One region of the Paenibacillus sp. 01T422 genome, then DNA from elsewhere that is predicted to be linked to it. Evidence: predicted binding sites of a transcription regulator. Region 1 holds the regulator's gene; each other region holds the start of a gene.
What was found. The regulator Rex, encoded in region 1, represses fermentation and respiration genes when NADH is low (regulators of the CRP and FNR family bind a similar motif). The targets are predictions, from matches to a motif close to TTGTGAAATATTTCACAA.

Region 1 (5,185 bases):
ATTATGCGGAAGTACTTACTTTTCCGACCTTGGAACCTTTTGAAAACAGCACTCATACCGATTCAATCATTATTGCTCTTGCCGTTAAATTCGGTAAAACACGCCTAATCGATAATGTCATTTTACAATTAAGGAAGTGAAGTTTATGTTTCGCACTATGATGAAAGCTAAGATACACCGCGCTACTGTAACTGAAGCGAATTTGAACTACATTGGAAGCATCACGATAGATGAGGATTTGCTTGATCTTGTTGATATGCTGCCTAATGAGAAAGTGCAAATTGTTAATAACAATAACGGCGCACGCCTTGAAACGTATATCATTGCAGGTCCACGCGGGACTGGGGTTGTCTGTTTGAACGGAGCCGCGGCTCGTTTAGTGCAAGAAGGCGATACAGTCATCATTATGACGTATGCGACTATGACCGACGAAGAAGCCAGGAAGCATCAGCCTACTGTTGCGATCATGGGAGCAAATAATAAAGTAGCCCAATTGTTAAAAGCAGAGGAGCATTCCACCATCCTTTAAGATGGTCGCTTCCATGCATGAAATCGGCTCTGTTTACAAAGAATGAGGGTAAGCTTTCGAAGCAAAGGTGGGATGCCAAATGTTTAAGCATTTATTTTCCACAATGAACGAGGTTTTGGAAGAAATCCAAAAAGAATATCCGAATAGTGATGTGGAGAAAAGAGCGGAGCTTGACGAACAATTGCAAGTGTTGAAAACAATGAGCGATGAGTTCATTGAGGCGTGGCTGCTTTTTGAGGAGAAACTGGGAAAGTTTTATGGGGCCGTGCCGATCAGTACCCAAACCCTTCATAAAGAACTGATGGATCTCGATCTGTCCGGGAAGCAAACGGATGAATTTGTCCGGGGGCAAGGGTACTACAAGCTTTACATGTATGATCAAGCGATCAAGGAGTTTGAAGTCTTGATTCGCAGGCAGCCTGATTTCTTGTTGGCAAGGGTCTATTTGGCGATGGGGCATCTGCGTAAAGGGGAGTTTGGGGAGGCGTATAGGCACTTCAAATTCCTACTGCCTCTAACGGATAACTCCAAGATGAAGGCTATTTCCTACAACGCCATGGGAGTCATACAGGTGCAGAATCAGAATATAGAAAAAGCTTTCGAGTATTTTCAAAAAGCGTACCATACAGATCCCTCATGTATGGAGCCTCTCATCAATCTGGACGAGTCCTAAAACCAATGTGACGATCTAGGTATTCCCTTTTCCTAATAAGATTTGGTATGCTAGGAGAAGTGCAGGACGAAGGGATTGAAGATACACGTCATGAAATTTGCAGTTTTGGATTTTGAAACGACAGGAAGTCAGCCTGCGGATGAAATCATCCAAGTTGGACTGGTCATTATAGATCAATTTCAAATCATCGACAGGTATACTTCTCTGGTTAATCCAGGGATTGGTATACCTTCTTCCATTACAACACTTACTGGCATTACTGATGAGATGGTTGCTGATGCTCCCACGCTTGATCAAGTGATGTCGGATATGTTTCCACTTTTGTTTGATTGCGTGCTCGTTGCGCACCATGCAGCTTTTGATGTTTCCTTTTTGCAAAAGGGACTGACCAAAACCGGTTACCCGCCATTCTCAGGCCGAGTGCTGGATACGATGGATATGCTCCGCATATTATTTCCATCTATTTCCAGTCTTCAATTGAGCATGGTAGCCGGTTTGTTTGGCATTGACCATGAACGTCCACATCAGGCTGACAGTGACGCGGAGGTTACCGCAGAAATCTGGATTAGATGTCTGGAAAGGCTGATTGGCCTGCCTCTCCTTACGGTGCAGCGGTTACAGCATATTTTTGAAAATAGCTCCAGCGATTTAGGTTGGTTTTTGGATGAAATATGTCTATATAAAGAATCGATTACAAGCATAGATACGGATACGAATCGCTATTTCCGCCAATTTACGCTGAATGTAACGGATTGGGGAGAAGAGGATGACATCCGCGGGATATCTGACGAAGGCGGACTAGGTGCTTCCTTCAAAGAATTCCAACAAGGCTTGAAATTAGCGCTTCAGCAGAAGTTTGAAGTTTTCGAAGAGCGGGAATCGCAAGAGCAAATGATCTACGAAGTAGAGAAATCGCTTGAGAACGATCAACATTTGATGATCGAGGCGGGAACAGGCACAGGGAAATCGCTTGGCTATTTGATACCTGCACTTTATTATGGCATCAAGTACGAGAAGAAAGTGGTTGTTTCCACACATACGATTAATCTGCAAGAGCAGCTCAGAGAGCGGGATATTCCGCTGCTGAAAGAGATTTTTCCCGTTCCCTTTAAAGCAGCGGTACTGAAAGGTAGAAGTCACTATTTGTGCTTGCGCAAATTTGAGACGAAACTGACAACCCGTGATTATGAGAATGGCAAAGAAGATCCGGTCACGGCGGCGCAAATGGTCGTGTGGCTGAGCGAAACGGAGCATGGGTTGATGAGGCGCATCATTTTGAAGAAGTAGCCAGCAAACATCTCGGCATCGAGCTGCACTCCTCGGCAATGTATCATTCGTTGACCTGGCTTTACAAAGATAATCGGAGCGGACAACTGCCCATGCTGCGGTTTCGGCTGCAGAAGTCAGATGAGCAGCAAGAACGTGCAGCGGCATGGAGCCATACGATTGATGGGCTCTTCCCCAAAATTGTGCAGATGAAAGAGGACTGGGACCGGCTGAGCGAGTCGCTCTATGAGTTGGTATCTTCCAAAAGCGACCCGTCGCAAACGGAGAATTCCTCGTATGTTTTGCGTATGAAGCCGGAGACATTGCCTCCTAATTGGCACGAGCTGATGACAATGGAGGACAATATTTATCTGAATGCGAATGATTTGCTTCGCACGCTTGATAAATTGTTGAGCGATGTGAAGGAACATCAAGAGTCGTTCGGGGTTCAAGGATTAGTGACGGACCTTAACGGAACTGTGAAGGAGCTTTATGAGCATCGTGATGCTCTTCATTTCTTCATGAAAATGGCAGATGAGGGTTATGTGTACTGGATGGAAGCCGGGACTTATGCTAGAGCGAAGTCGCTTCAGCTTATCTCTGTTCCGACGGATGTCAGTGGCCTGCTGCAGCAGCATTTCTTTGAGACGAAGGAAAGCATCATCATGACCTCAGCGACGTTGTCCGTGAATAAATCCTTCCAGTATTCAGCTGATCAACTAGGGCTGGTGATACCGCAGGATGAAGAGAACGGTAAGCTGAAAACTGTTCAACTGGCTTCTCCTTTTAATTATCGAGAGCAGGCTTTGGTTGTTATTCCAAGGGACTTTCCTACGATTAAAGGAGCGGGAGATCCTGTTTTCATCGCATCGCTTATTGAATCGTTAAGTGAAGTAGCTATCGTGACCAAAGGTCGAATGCTGATCTTATTCACATCCAATCGGATGCTCAAGCAGATTTATGCCGGGATGAAAGACTATTTGAAAGCATACGGGATTACTGTGCTCGGTCAAGGGGTTGACAGCGGCAATCGCAGTAAATTAACCCGTATGTTCCAGGACAACAAGATGTGTGTGCTGCTTGGCACTAGTTCGTTCTGGGAAGGTGTTGACATCCCTGGTGATGCGCTAAGCTGTTTGGCCATTATCCGGCTGCCGTTTCAACCTCCGAATCATCCGCTTGTCGAGGCGAAATGCGAAAATATTAAGAAGCGGAATGAGAATCCGTTCATGAAGTTTTCGGTCCCACAGGCCGTCATCCGCTTTAAACAAGGCTTCGGCCGGTTAGTTAGACGCGCATCTGATAAAGGGATTGTGATCATCTATGATACGCGTGTCATTGAAACCTTTTATGGCAAGCACTTCCTCTACTCACTGCCAGGACCCAAGATCGAGCATATGACTACGGAACAAATGTTACCAAGGATTGAGCAGTGGATGGGGGAGGCGCAGAAATGAAATCACAAAAAATATCGGAAGCAGTTGTTCGCAGGCTGCCGATTTATCTTCGGTTCCTTAACGAGCTTGCTATGAAAAATGTCGCAACGGTGTCTTCGCAGGATTTGGGTCAAAAACTTGATCTGAATCCGGCTCAGATTCGGAAGGATTTGGCTTATTTCGGAGAGTTCGGCAAAAAAGGCATTGGTTACGATATTGCTTATTTGATCGAGAAAATTAGACAGATTCTGAAGCTGGATCGGCACATTCAAGTTGCGCTTGTTGGAGCGGGGAATCTTGGCCGCGCATTATGCAATTATAATACTTATCTGCGAAATGATATGAAGATTGTTGCTGTTTTTGATGCGATGCCCTCCAAAGCAGGAGAGACCATCAATAATTTGACGGTTCAACCGATGGCGGATATGAAAACTGTCTTATCGGAGTTAGGCGTGCGGATCGGAATTATCACAGTTCCTGCTAGCGAAGCTCAGAATGTAGCCAACCAATTTGTTGATTGCGGAATTGAAGCTATTCTGAATTTTGCTCCAGTGATTATTAAGGTTCCTCCGGAAGTGCGTGTGCATTACGCGGATTTCACTACGGAGCTGCAAAGCTTAGCTTACTATTTAGATTAATATTCAAAAAAAAGAACCTGACATAGGGAATCACACCCTGGTCAGGTTCTTTTTCAATTAAAGAATCAGTCTGAAGATTAGGAAGTAGAGACTGTATGCAAGCGCAATGCTGATCGGTATGGTAATGACCCAAGTAATCAACATGCGGCTGACGGTTCCCCACTGAACTTCATGGAATCGCATGACACTGCCTGTCCCAATAATGGCGGAGGAAATAACATGTGTTGTTGATAACGGTTTGCCGATATGGGTGGAGAACTGAATAACAAGTGACGATGTTAGATCGGATGCGAATCCGTTAATCGGTTCGATTTTTACAATTTTTCCGGATACGGTTTTAATAATTTTCCATCCACCGATCGATGTGCCTAATCCCATAGCCAAGGCTGCTGAAATTTTAACCCAGAGAGGGACGTCGAGCGTTGTTTGCACATCGGCTGCGACTAGACCGAATACGATAATACCCATCGCTTTCTGTGCATCATTACCGCCATGTGAATAGGAAAGTAAACCGGCAGATATAATCTGTAAAGTCCTGAAAATACGATTGAGCTTGGATCTTGATGTATTACCGGACCATATGACGATATATTTGATCAGAAGCATGATGAGGTAACCAAGGCCGAAGGCAATGATAGGTGAA
Region 2 (5,185 bases), on a different contig from region 1:
GACTTTTTTGTATACCCCTGTGAACTCATCATGAATGCGGATCGCCTTGGTTCCTTCTTCATCCACGAATTTCCCGCCAGAGAAAACATCAACACCAGACACTTTCAGCTTCGTATAGAGCACCGAGCCTTCATAAGGGCCTGTTTCCACGCCTGCCAAATGCTTCGCTAACACAGCACCTTGCTCATAGAGCGGCGCAACCAGCCCGTAGGCAACGCCGCGATGCATGGCACATTCCCCTACCGCATACACATTAGGAACATTCGTTTGCATATAGTCATTAACAATGATACCGGGATTGCACGCTACGCCAGAATTTTTGGCAAGTTCTACATTCGGCCGAATCCCCACTGCCATAACGACCAGATCCGCTTCAGTCATAGTGCCGTCTTTGAATTTCAAGCCAGTTACCCGTTTATGACCGACGATTTCTGCGGATTGCTTCGCTAGCAAGAAGTTAATTCCTTGTTCCTCCAGCGCTGCTTGCAGCATTTTGGACGCTGTACGATCCAACTGACGATCCATGATCGCGTCTGTAATATGAACGACATCCACTTTCATTCCTAAGTTCAGGAAACCTCTGGCTGCTTCTAGTCCTAGCAAACCTCCGCCGATGACAACGGCTTTTTTATACTTTTTCGCGGACTCCATCATAATTTCACAATCACGAATGGTCCGGTAGGCCATACCCCCTTCTTTATCTGCGCCAGGCATTGGAATCATGAAAGGATTAGACCCTGTTGCCAAAATCAATTTATCGTAGGAAACCGTTACACCTTTATCGCTTGTGACGGTTTGAGCTGCCGTATCGAGTGCCGTCACAGTTTGGTTTGTATAGAGCGTTATATGGTTATTTCTGTACCATTCATAGGGATGGATAACGATATCATCAACATTGGAATCTCCCGAAAGGACATAAGACAGCAAAATCCGGTTATAGTTCGGATGAGGCTCACTCCCAAAAATAGTTACCTCATATTTATCCGGAGCTAGCTTAAGCAAGTGTTCAACGGCGTTAACACCAGCCATTCCATTTCCGACTAATACCAACTTTTCTTTTTGAGTCATGGTCTCATCTTCCTCTCTACTATGTCTATCTCTATATCCCATTTAGTTATCCACATCCACTATTAAAAAGGTCCACTTGGGAGCAGCAGTCTACTGTACCCATTATTTAAGCATGCACGCTATCATTGGCTGTTGGTGATACCTTCACTTTACCCCCATCGCCAATCCAGCTGCGCTTCCATTGTCCTTGCACAGACGCGATCAAAATCACGCAGCACACAGCGATTGCACTCAAAATAAGAAAGCCTGGCGCAAAGGAACCTGTTGCCAATTTCACATTTCCGAGGATCTTTGGCAGGAAATACCCGCCTAAGCCGCCAGCTGCACCGACAATCCCCGTGACCACGCCGATCTCCGACTTGAAGCGTTGAGGCACAAGTTGGAAGACCGAACCGTTCCCCATGCCAAAGGCCATCATAGCGACGAATAATAGGACCGTTGTAACCGAAAGCGCTGGAAGTGTTGAAATCCCGGCCATCATCAATGCGACAACCCCGTACAATCCCATCAGCATCCGAATGCCGCCTACTTTATCGGCTAGCCAACCGCCTACAGGTCGGAAGAAACTTCCACCGATCACGCATAGGGTTGTAAAATCAGCCGCACGGACTGGTGAAAGCCCGTATTGTGTATTAAAGAAGATTGTTAAGTAGGTGGACATTCCAACGAAACCGCCGAACGTCACGCTATATAAAATACAGAACAACCAAGAATCCCTCTGTTTCAAAACCCTGCCGTACTCAGCAACCGTTTTGGGCGCTGGCTTATTTGGGCTGTCTTTGGCCAGAATACTGAAAACAACCAACGTTATCACAATTGGAATCATCGCAATGCCGAAAACAACATGCCAATCGCCATAATGCTGAGCAATCCGGTTAGCAAAAAGCGTAGCGAAGATCGTCCCGCTGTTCCCTGCTCCGGCGATTCCCATCGCCAGACCTTGATATTGCGGTGGATACCAGGAACTGGCTAGCGGCAGTGCGGCTGCGAAACTTGCTCCGGCAATACCGAGCATCAGCGCCACGAAGTACATATCGCCCATCGTGTTAGCGAACTGCCATCCCCAGAATAATGGGATTAAGGTTAGCGTTAGTCCGATTTGTCCCGTAAGCTTAGGACCAATCTTATCGGTTAGTACACCCAGCACCAGTCGAAGTACCGCTCCGCCTAATGTAGGCAAGGCAACGAGGTTCGCTTTTTCAGCAGCGTCCAAGTGGAAATCATTCGCGAGTACGACCGCCAGCGGTCCTAACAGCACCCATACCATGAAGCTCATGTCAAAATACAAAAATGCACTGAACAAGGACCCTTTGTGTCCCACTTGCATAAAACTTTTCCGATCAACCATGATCTTCCCTCTCCTTTTGTGAGGCTTTTCGCCTTCTTTTTTTTCCCTATCCTGATTTCTACCTGCTGGACACCCATGGACAGAAAAGGCCGACAAACATACCCCTACATACATCGGGATGTTTGTCGGCCTCTTTGCCACTGCTGCCACATCTTCGTGAACAGCATGTTTCGTTATATTTCGAAAAGTAAACATAAAAAGCCTATCCGGTTACGTATTTGTAAGGGGATAGGCGCCATTGCCTGCGTTAGGGGCACATCATTGTGCCGATTTCTAACTTGATTATAGTACGGGTTTAGATGTATGTCAATAAACATAACACAAAATTTTCAAAAATGCCGTGTTAGCTACTGTATCGACAAAAAACAAATTTATATGCTATAGTAATGCCGTATAACTATTCATTCCATCAAAGAAACCTCACATAAAGTTACCATGAAGCAAAAAAGCTTACAACGTTGGAGGTATTCAAATGTTGCAATCATTTATACTGATCGACGAGTTGAAGCAAACTCGCTCAGCTACCTCCTCACCATCCACAAACGAGATGAGCTATTCCAATCGTTCACAAGCATCCTTACCTGACGAGATACTGAAGGACTTGGGCTTTCGCGTCTACACGGCATCTACGATCAAAGAAGTTTCCTTCATCATTCCTAAAGTTGATGCTGTATTGTTAAGTGTTAGCCCCGATCAAGTGGAGACATGGCGCAAACGAGTATTAGCTGAGCGCAGCCTCCCCCTCTTCTGGTGGTGCGACTCGCACACTTTTCCTTCTAATGAATGCAGAATGGATGCAGGTATAGATGGTTTAATCGGTTCAACGATGAGTCCGCTTGAAATTCACTGCGCCCTGCTGCTTGGCGTGAATCACTATTTTCATCGCACCGAATGGCAGCAGGAGCGTGAGCAGCTCCTCTCCAAACTAGAGGAGCGCAAATGGGTCGATCAAGCCAAGCGGATCTTGTGCGAGATTAAGGGGATCTCCGAAGCAGAAGCCTACGACTTTTTGCGAAAACAAGCCATGAATGAGCGTAAACGTATGGTAGATGTCGCTACCTCCATCGTCAAGGTGTACCAAATACTACGAGATCAGAATCAAGGAGGCCGAAAACGATGATATCCTTACTAAAAGAAGTAGGACGCGGAAAACGCGGAGCGAGAGATCTTACCTATGAAGAGGCTTCCCAAGCAGCAGAACTCATGTTAACCGGCGGCGCTACTCAGGCTCAAATGGGCGCATTTCTTGTAGCTGAGCGTATTAAAATGGAATCGCCGGATGAGATCAAAGCCTTCATCCACGCGCTGCGCAAACGCGCCTTTTCTTATCCGATAGCTGGCAGCATGGACTGCGCAGGGCCTTATGATGGTCGCGCGCGTACGTTCATTGCAACTCTGCCGACCGCATTTGTACTTGCGGCTTGCGGCCTCCCGACTACGCTGCACGGCAGTCCGAGTATGCCGCCCAAATGGGGCATCACGCTGACGGACGTACTGAACGCACTTGGCGTACCCGCATTGACCTCATCACGTGAAGCACTGATGTCCGCCGCCGCACGAACAGGTTTCCTATTCGCGCCAACAGAAAGCTGGTGCGCACCGCTTGGTGAGCTTCGCGAACTCCGCAAGGAGCTTGGCTTGCGGACCGTGTTCAACACTGCCGAGAAGCTGCTTCGTTTCACGGAAGCCCCGTTCATGGCTGTCGGCGTCTTTCATGGCACGGTTTTCGAGAAAATTACGAATTTGCTCATCGAACTAGGGATCACGAGCGGAATCGTTGTGCAAGGCATGGAAGGCTCAGAAGATCTTTCCATCGAGAAACGTACGAGGACCTATGTTATTCAAAACGGCTCTAGTGAATTATTCATTGTAGATCCAGAAATCTATGAATTAATGGTGGAAGTGCCTGAAGTTGAATGGACGGCACAGCTGCAGGCTGAAACGGCTATGGCGGTCTTGCGCGGAGAATCTGAGCTTCCTTACTTGAACATGGTGCTGCTGAACAGCGCCGTTCGCCTCTGGGTATCCCAGAAAGCCGGATCCATTGAAGAAGGTATCTACATGGCCCGTCATGCGATCGAGCAAGGTACTGCACTTCAGACATATACCGAGTGGACAGAAGCCATTAAGCCAGTATCAACAACTTAATTAGTTCCCCTATGCCCTCAGCAGAAATTTTCTGCTGAGGGCTTTACTTTTTTGCTAATCCATAACCGTTAAGCGCTCTCTGGCCGGAATACGCGCTTGCCCAGCGAGGATCTTGCCAGGATAGCCCGTATGCAAGCTGGCAATGATCCTCTCGTCAGGTTTCACTCCGAATGCTTCACGGAACGCATCCAGCTTCAGCAGCGGATAGGTTTCCCAAACCATGCCGATGCCCTGCTCCCAAGCCAGCAAGCTGAAGTTCTGAATTAAGCAGGCAGCAGCCGCATAATCCTCTTCGGCGATAGCCGGATTTGCATTCACCTGTAGAACAACTGCGATATACATAGGCACAGACATGAATTTGTCGTACAATTTTTGGCCGATCTCCTTGGCTTTCTGTGGATCTGGCTCGTTAGCTTCTCTGAACCTGCGAACGATCTCTGCCAGCTTTTGGCGACCTTCCCCTTGAATGATGACAAAGCGCCACGGCTGCGTCATTCGGTGATTCGGCACCCACACTGCCGTATCCAAAAGCTCAGTCACGAGCTCCACAGAAACGGGTTTATCTTCAAACTGATGAACAGAACGTCGTTCTCTCATTAACTTTTTCAGCTCCATAAATAC
Region 3 (4,622 bases), on a different contig from region 1:
GGCTGTAATCAAAGGGGATGACGAAGAGTTTGATGAAAGAGTTCGCAATTTGCTTCCCATGTGTGTCATGAGAATCGCTCAAAAGAAAGTGATTGCGGTTGATGCGGAAGAAGATATCGAGCAGATCGCTGCAATTTTAGGCAAAAAAAGAATAAAAAAACTGCCCGTTGTCCATCGAGGCGTATTAGTTGGCATTATTAGCAGGGGAGACGTTATCCGGCATTCATTTCAATCCTTATTGTAAGCGATTACTAAAGCTGGGAAATAAAAAAAAAGGATGTCCTAGCAGCCCCGAGAGGCTGAGGGCATCCTTTTTACTGTATTAATAGGCTAAAGCGAAAAGGCCGTGGATATGAGACAAATAACGGACGTTACTTGCTTCTTTCATCAGGGAAGCCGGTAAGCCTTTGAGCTGTGTGCTGTTTCCACCGATTGTGCCGATACCATCTTTGCGGCCTAAGCTGCCAAGTGTTCCGGAGAATACTGGCGTGAATGTATCCATTGCGCCGCCTTTGATTTGAACGGACAGATTGTAACCAACTGTTTCGCCCATCTGCCAAGCAAGTTGTGCAGTTGGAGGGTAAGGTCTTTCGCTTCCTTCAGGGAATACCACCGCGCAGTCGCCTGCAAGGAAGACATCGGAATGGGAAGTGGATTGAAGTGTCGATGTTACAGTCGCACGACCGCGATCTTCCGCGATTCCGCAGCTGCCAACAACCGGATTGCCTTTCACGCCGCCAGTCCAAATAATCGTGTTCGACTCGATTGTTTGTCCACTTTTCAGCGATACCGTATTCTTAGTAGCTTCCGTAATGGCAACGCCAGTTAAGAACGTAACACCGCGTTTCTCAAGGCTAGTCACAGCGCGCTCGATCAGTACTTTCGGGAATACTGGAAGGATTGCAGGACCAGCTTCTACGCAATAGATAGAAACATCTTTGAAGTCGATGCCTTTGCTGTGGCAAATTTCAGGCAACTTATCAGCGAATTCCCCAACAAGCTCAACACCTGTAAGACCGCCACCGCCCACAACGATCGTTGCGTCAGCTTTGTTGCCGGATGCTTTGTAAGCGTCCAGACGAGCTTCAACATGCTCGCGAATACGGTTAGCATCAGAAGCTGATTTGAGAACCATGCTGTTCTCTTCCAGTCCTGGGATGCCGAAGTAGTTCGTTTCGCTGCCAAGAGCAACGACTAGCGCATCGTAAGTATGTACTGCGCCACTAGTTGTAACGACTTTTTTATCATCTGGTTTAATTTCTTTGATGGTATCAACCACGATATTAACATGTTTGTCGCCTAGCAGTTTTTGCAAAGGTAGTGCAACAGCTTGCTCTTTAATCGTACCGCCAGCAAGACGGTGCAATTCTGTAATAATTTGGTGAGTTGGGAAGCGATTGATGATTGTAATGTTCGCTTCTGAAGCTGTCAGATGTTTACGTGCTGTCAATGCGGTTAATAGGCCGCCATAACCGCCGCCAAGAATAAGTATTTGTTTAGCCATCGTTATCATCCCTAGTCCGTATTAATTTTTACGTTCAGAAAGTACGTTCAAGAATGCTTGTGCAAAACGAAGAGTTTTCTGCACTTCAGGATCTTTCAGCATTTTTAGTATTCCGAAGAGACCGATTGTTGATCCTGCTTCAGCCTGTGAGCGTTCGCCAGCTTCAATAGCCGCGGATGCAATGTCTTTTGCCTTTTCTTGTACCGGTTTAACAAACTCGCCAATACCTTGGGCAAAATCGTTGATCAATACTTTGTCTGTAGCTACACTTTGCGCAAAATCATAAGCTTTGGTTAATACTGTTACCATTTCTGCCAGTTTAGGCAAATTATCGACCAGAACAGTCAGAGATTGTTGCACCTCAGGCTTTAGCAATTGGTCGAGTACGTCTAGCGATTTTGGTTCCGCAGCAGCTGTTGCTGCTACTTCTTGAGCAGCAGTTGTCTGTGACATACGTAAATCCTCCTTTGCGTTGAAAAAAAATCGGGTACTGTCACAATATGTACGGGTGAAACGTTTGTTTCCCAGATGGTTGTAACATTTTTCACATAAGAAAATGTGTAGCAACATCGCACAATTGGATAATCCGTATTTACATATTGTACACCTAATGGACACAAAATTATAATTGAAAATATTTCAAATTCGTGAACATTGGATGAAAATGGGGGACGGCCTATTCACTCATGATTGATGAAACTGTCAAAATGCTGACTACGAAACAATAATTGCATAAATGAATAATAACGGCATTCGGTCTAATAGATCGGATGTCGCTTTTTGCTGATCGCTGGAAGGATTCTTTAGGGAAAATATTGAAATACTAAAAAAGTACGCCACACAGTAGTGGTAATCACAAACGTTTGTACATAGTACTTATCAGGGAAGGAGACATACGATCTTGAATGTTTTTATCATTATTCTCATCTTATTGATTCTTATTGGTGTATCCAATGTCGTGAACCGTTTTGTTCCATTCATTCCCGTTCCCCTGATTCAAATTGCCTTGGGGGCCATTCTAGTAATCGTACCACTGGGGATTCACCTGGAACTAGAACCGGAATTGTTCCTCTTGTTGTTCATTGCCCCGTTGTTGTATCACGATGGCAAGCATACACCGAGAGATGAGCTGTGGAAATTGCGCGCACCGATCCTGCTTCTCGCGGTGGGACTGGTTTTGATAACGGTGTGTGTCGTCGGATATGTTGTCCATTGGTTGATTCCTTCAATTCCTTTGGCGGCAGCATTCGGGTTAGCAGCTATTCTCTCGCCTACGGATGCCGTAGCCGTCAGTTCCTTAGCCGGTCGCATCCATTTGCCCAAAAGCTTGATGCGGCTCCTTGAAGGGGAGGCCTTGATGAACGATGCATCTGGCCTTGTGGCTTTCAAGTTCGCTATTGCTGCGGCGGTCACCGGTGTGTTTTCGCTCCCGAAAGCAAGCCTCAGCTTTGTCGTCATCTCAATTGGGGGCCTAATCGTTGGAGCGCTAGTCGCTTTTTTAATTATCGGCATTCGCCAGCTGCTTCGCCGGGCAGGACTTGAGGATGAGACGATGCATATGCTGCTGCAAATATTGACACCTTTTATGCTCTATTTGATTGCCGAGGAGTTAGGCGTATCGGGCATTTTGGCGGCGGTAGCAGGTGGCGTGGTGCATGCCGTCGAGAATGAGCGTTTGGCTTTTACGATGCCGACTCTTCGAAGTGTCTCTAATTCCACATGGTCTGTCATTTTGTTTGTACTCAATGGCTTGGTCTTTATTCTTCTGGGGCTGCAAATTCCAGGTGTCTCCAGGACGATTCTCAAAGATCCTAATTTCGATAATTTCAAAGTGATTGGTTATGCCATTGTCATCTTCGTCTTGCTTCTGCTCTTGCGTTTTGTTTGGACGCTTATCTTTGCAAGAGGAGGGCGCTGGTTCGGGAACAAGAATCAAGAGGTACCAAGCTTACGTATTCTTACCTTAACGTCGATTTCCGGTGTACGTGGAGCGATAACACTGGCAGGTGCTTTCTCTATACCGCTAATCCTGCAAAATGGCGATCCCTTTCCGCAAAGAGACCTTATTATTTTCCTTGCATCCTCCATCATTCTGTTCTCACTTCTGACCGCAAGCATTGTCCTACCTCTGCTCGCCAAGAAGAAAAATACAGACGGAAATGCCGAACAGGAAAGAATGGAGCGTGAGTGGCAGTTGGAGGTTATGGCTGCTGCTGTTCGGGCTCTAGAGAGTACAAGTAACGAGAAGAACGAGGTCGCGGTAGATACTGTGATTGGCGATTATAAATTAATGATGCAGCAGCTTGACCAAAAAGAAGGTAAATTGAAACGTATACCACGTTTCCAACAGGAAGAAGCCGAGATGCGACTGCTGGCACTGGATATTGAGCGCAAGTATGTGAATGATCGTTTGGAAAGCGGACAAGTGAGCAGTGAACAGGCGAATTATTATTTAAACATGCTGGAACAAGTAGAACTTATTCTAGCTAACAAGCTTGATATCGGTAAAGTACTGGTTAAGAACATCTGGCGCCGATTGAAGCTTGTAATAACTTCCTTCCTGCAACCTCGCCTTGTTTCGAATATTGTTGAGCCTGATATGGAAGAGATTCGGACGCTGAAAATGCAATGCAGCCAAGCTGTCGTTGAGGAATTCTCCAAACGATGCGCTTACCAAAGCGATGAAGCAACAGAGGGAGTGCTGGACTATTATCAGCAAATGCTGGATAGGCTGCGCAGATTCGCGTTCGGCTCAAGGCGCAAAGATTCATCCTTCATCGATAGCCGACGTGAGCTGCACTGGATCGCTATACAAGCGGAGCGTGATGCTGTGCAAGGGTTCTATGAGCGCGGAGATATCACGCGGGATATGGCTTCCTTGCTGCGACGAATCATCCGAAACAGGGAAGCATCGCTGTATGAGCTCGAGGAGATTAGCTAGATTCAGCGATTTTATTTTTACTTTTGGAATGAAAATAGGTTATTATGTTAAATGAGATAAAAACAGAAAGTGGGAACAAACGTGGGCCGTAAGTGGAATAACATTAAAGAAAAGAAAGCCTCAAAAGACGCAAACACAAGTAGAATTTATGCGAAATTCGGACTTGAAATTTATGTG

Region 2: the regulator Rex is predicted to act here: its motif matches at 2,433-2,450, upstream of AC1DUA_RS04720 (nitrate/nitrite transporter).
Region 3: the regulator Rex is predicted to act here: its motif matches at 2,037-2,054, upstream of AC1DUA_RS22315 (helical membrane plugin domain-containing protein).

What each region holds. Positions count from the first base shown of each region.
Region 1 is NZ_JBFTQB010000612.1:1,554-6,738, forward strand. It holds gene panC (pantoate--beta-alanine ligase) at 1-140, shown strand, start outside; gene panD (aspartate 1-decarboxylase) at 146-529, shown strand; gene AC1DUA_RS27270 (tetratricopeptide repeat protein) at 609-1,202, shown strand; partial or broken gene AC1DUA_RS27275 (helicase C-terminal domain-containing protein) at 1,293-3,925, shown strand; gene AC1DUA_RS27280 (redox-sensing transcriptional repressor Rex) at 3,922-4,542, shown strand; partial or broken gene AC1DUA_RS27285 (inorganic phosphate transporter) at 4,600-5,185, opposite strand, start outside.
Region 2 is NZ_JBFTQB010000049.1:1,367-6,551, reverse strand. It holds gene nirB (nitrite reductase large subunit NirB) at 1-1,068, opposite strand, end outside; gene AC1DUA_RS04720 (nitrate/nitrite transporter) at 1,175-2,416, opposite strand; gene AC1DUA_RS04715 (ANTAR domain-containing response regulator) at 2,889-3,536, shown strand; gene AC1DUA_RS04710 (anthranilate phosphoribosyltransferase) at 3,533-4,564, shown strand; gene AC1DUA_RS04705 (nitroreductase family protein) at 4,619-5,179, opposite strand.
Region 3 is NZ_JBFTQB010000436.1:91-4,712, forward strand. It holds partial or broken gene AC1DUA_RS22305 (CBS domain-containing protein) at 1-244, shown strand, start outside; gene AC1DUA_RS22310 (NAD(P)/FAD-dependent oxidoreductase) at 323-1,504, opposite strand; gene AC1DUA_RS22315 (helical membrane plugin domain-containing protein) at 1,526-1,957, opposite strand; gene AC1DUA_RS22320 (Na+/H+ antiporter) at 2,406-4,445, shown strand; partial or broken gene AC1DUA_RS22325 (YebC/PmpR family DNA-binding transcriptional regulator) at 4,527-4,622, shown strand, end outside.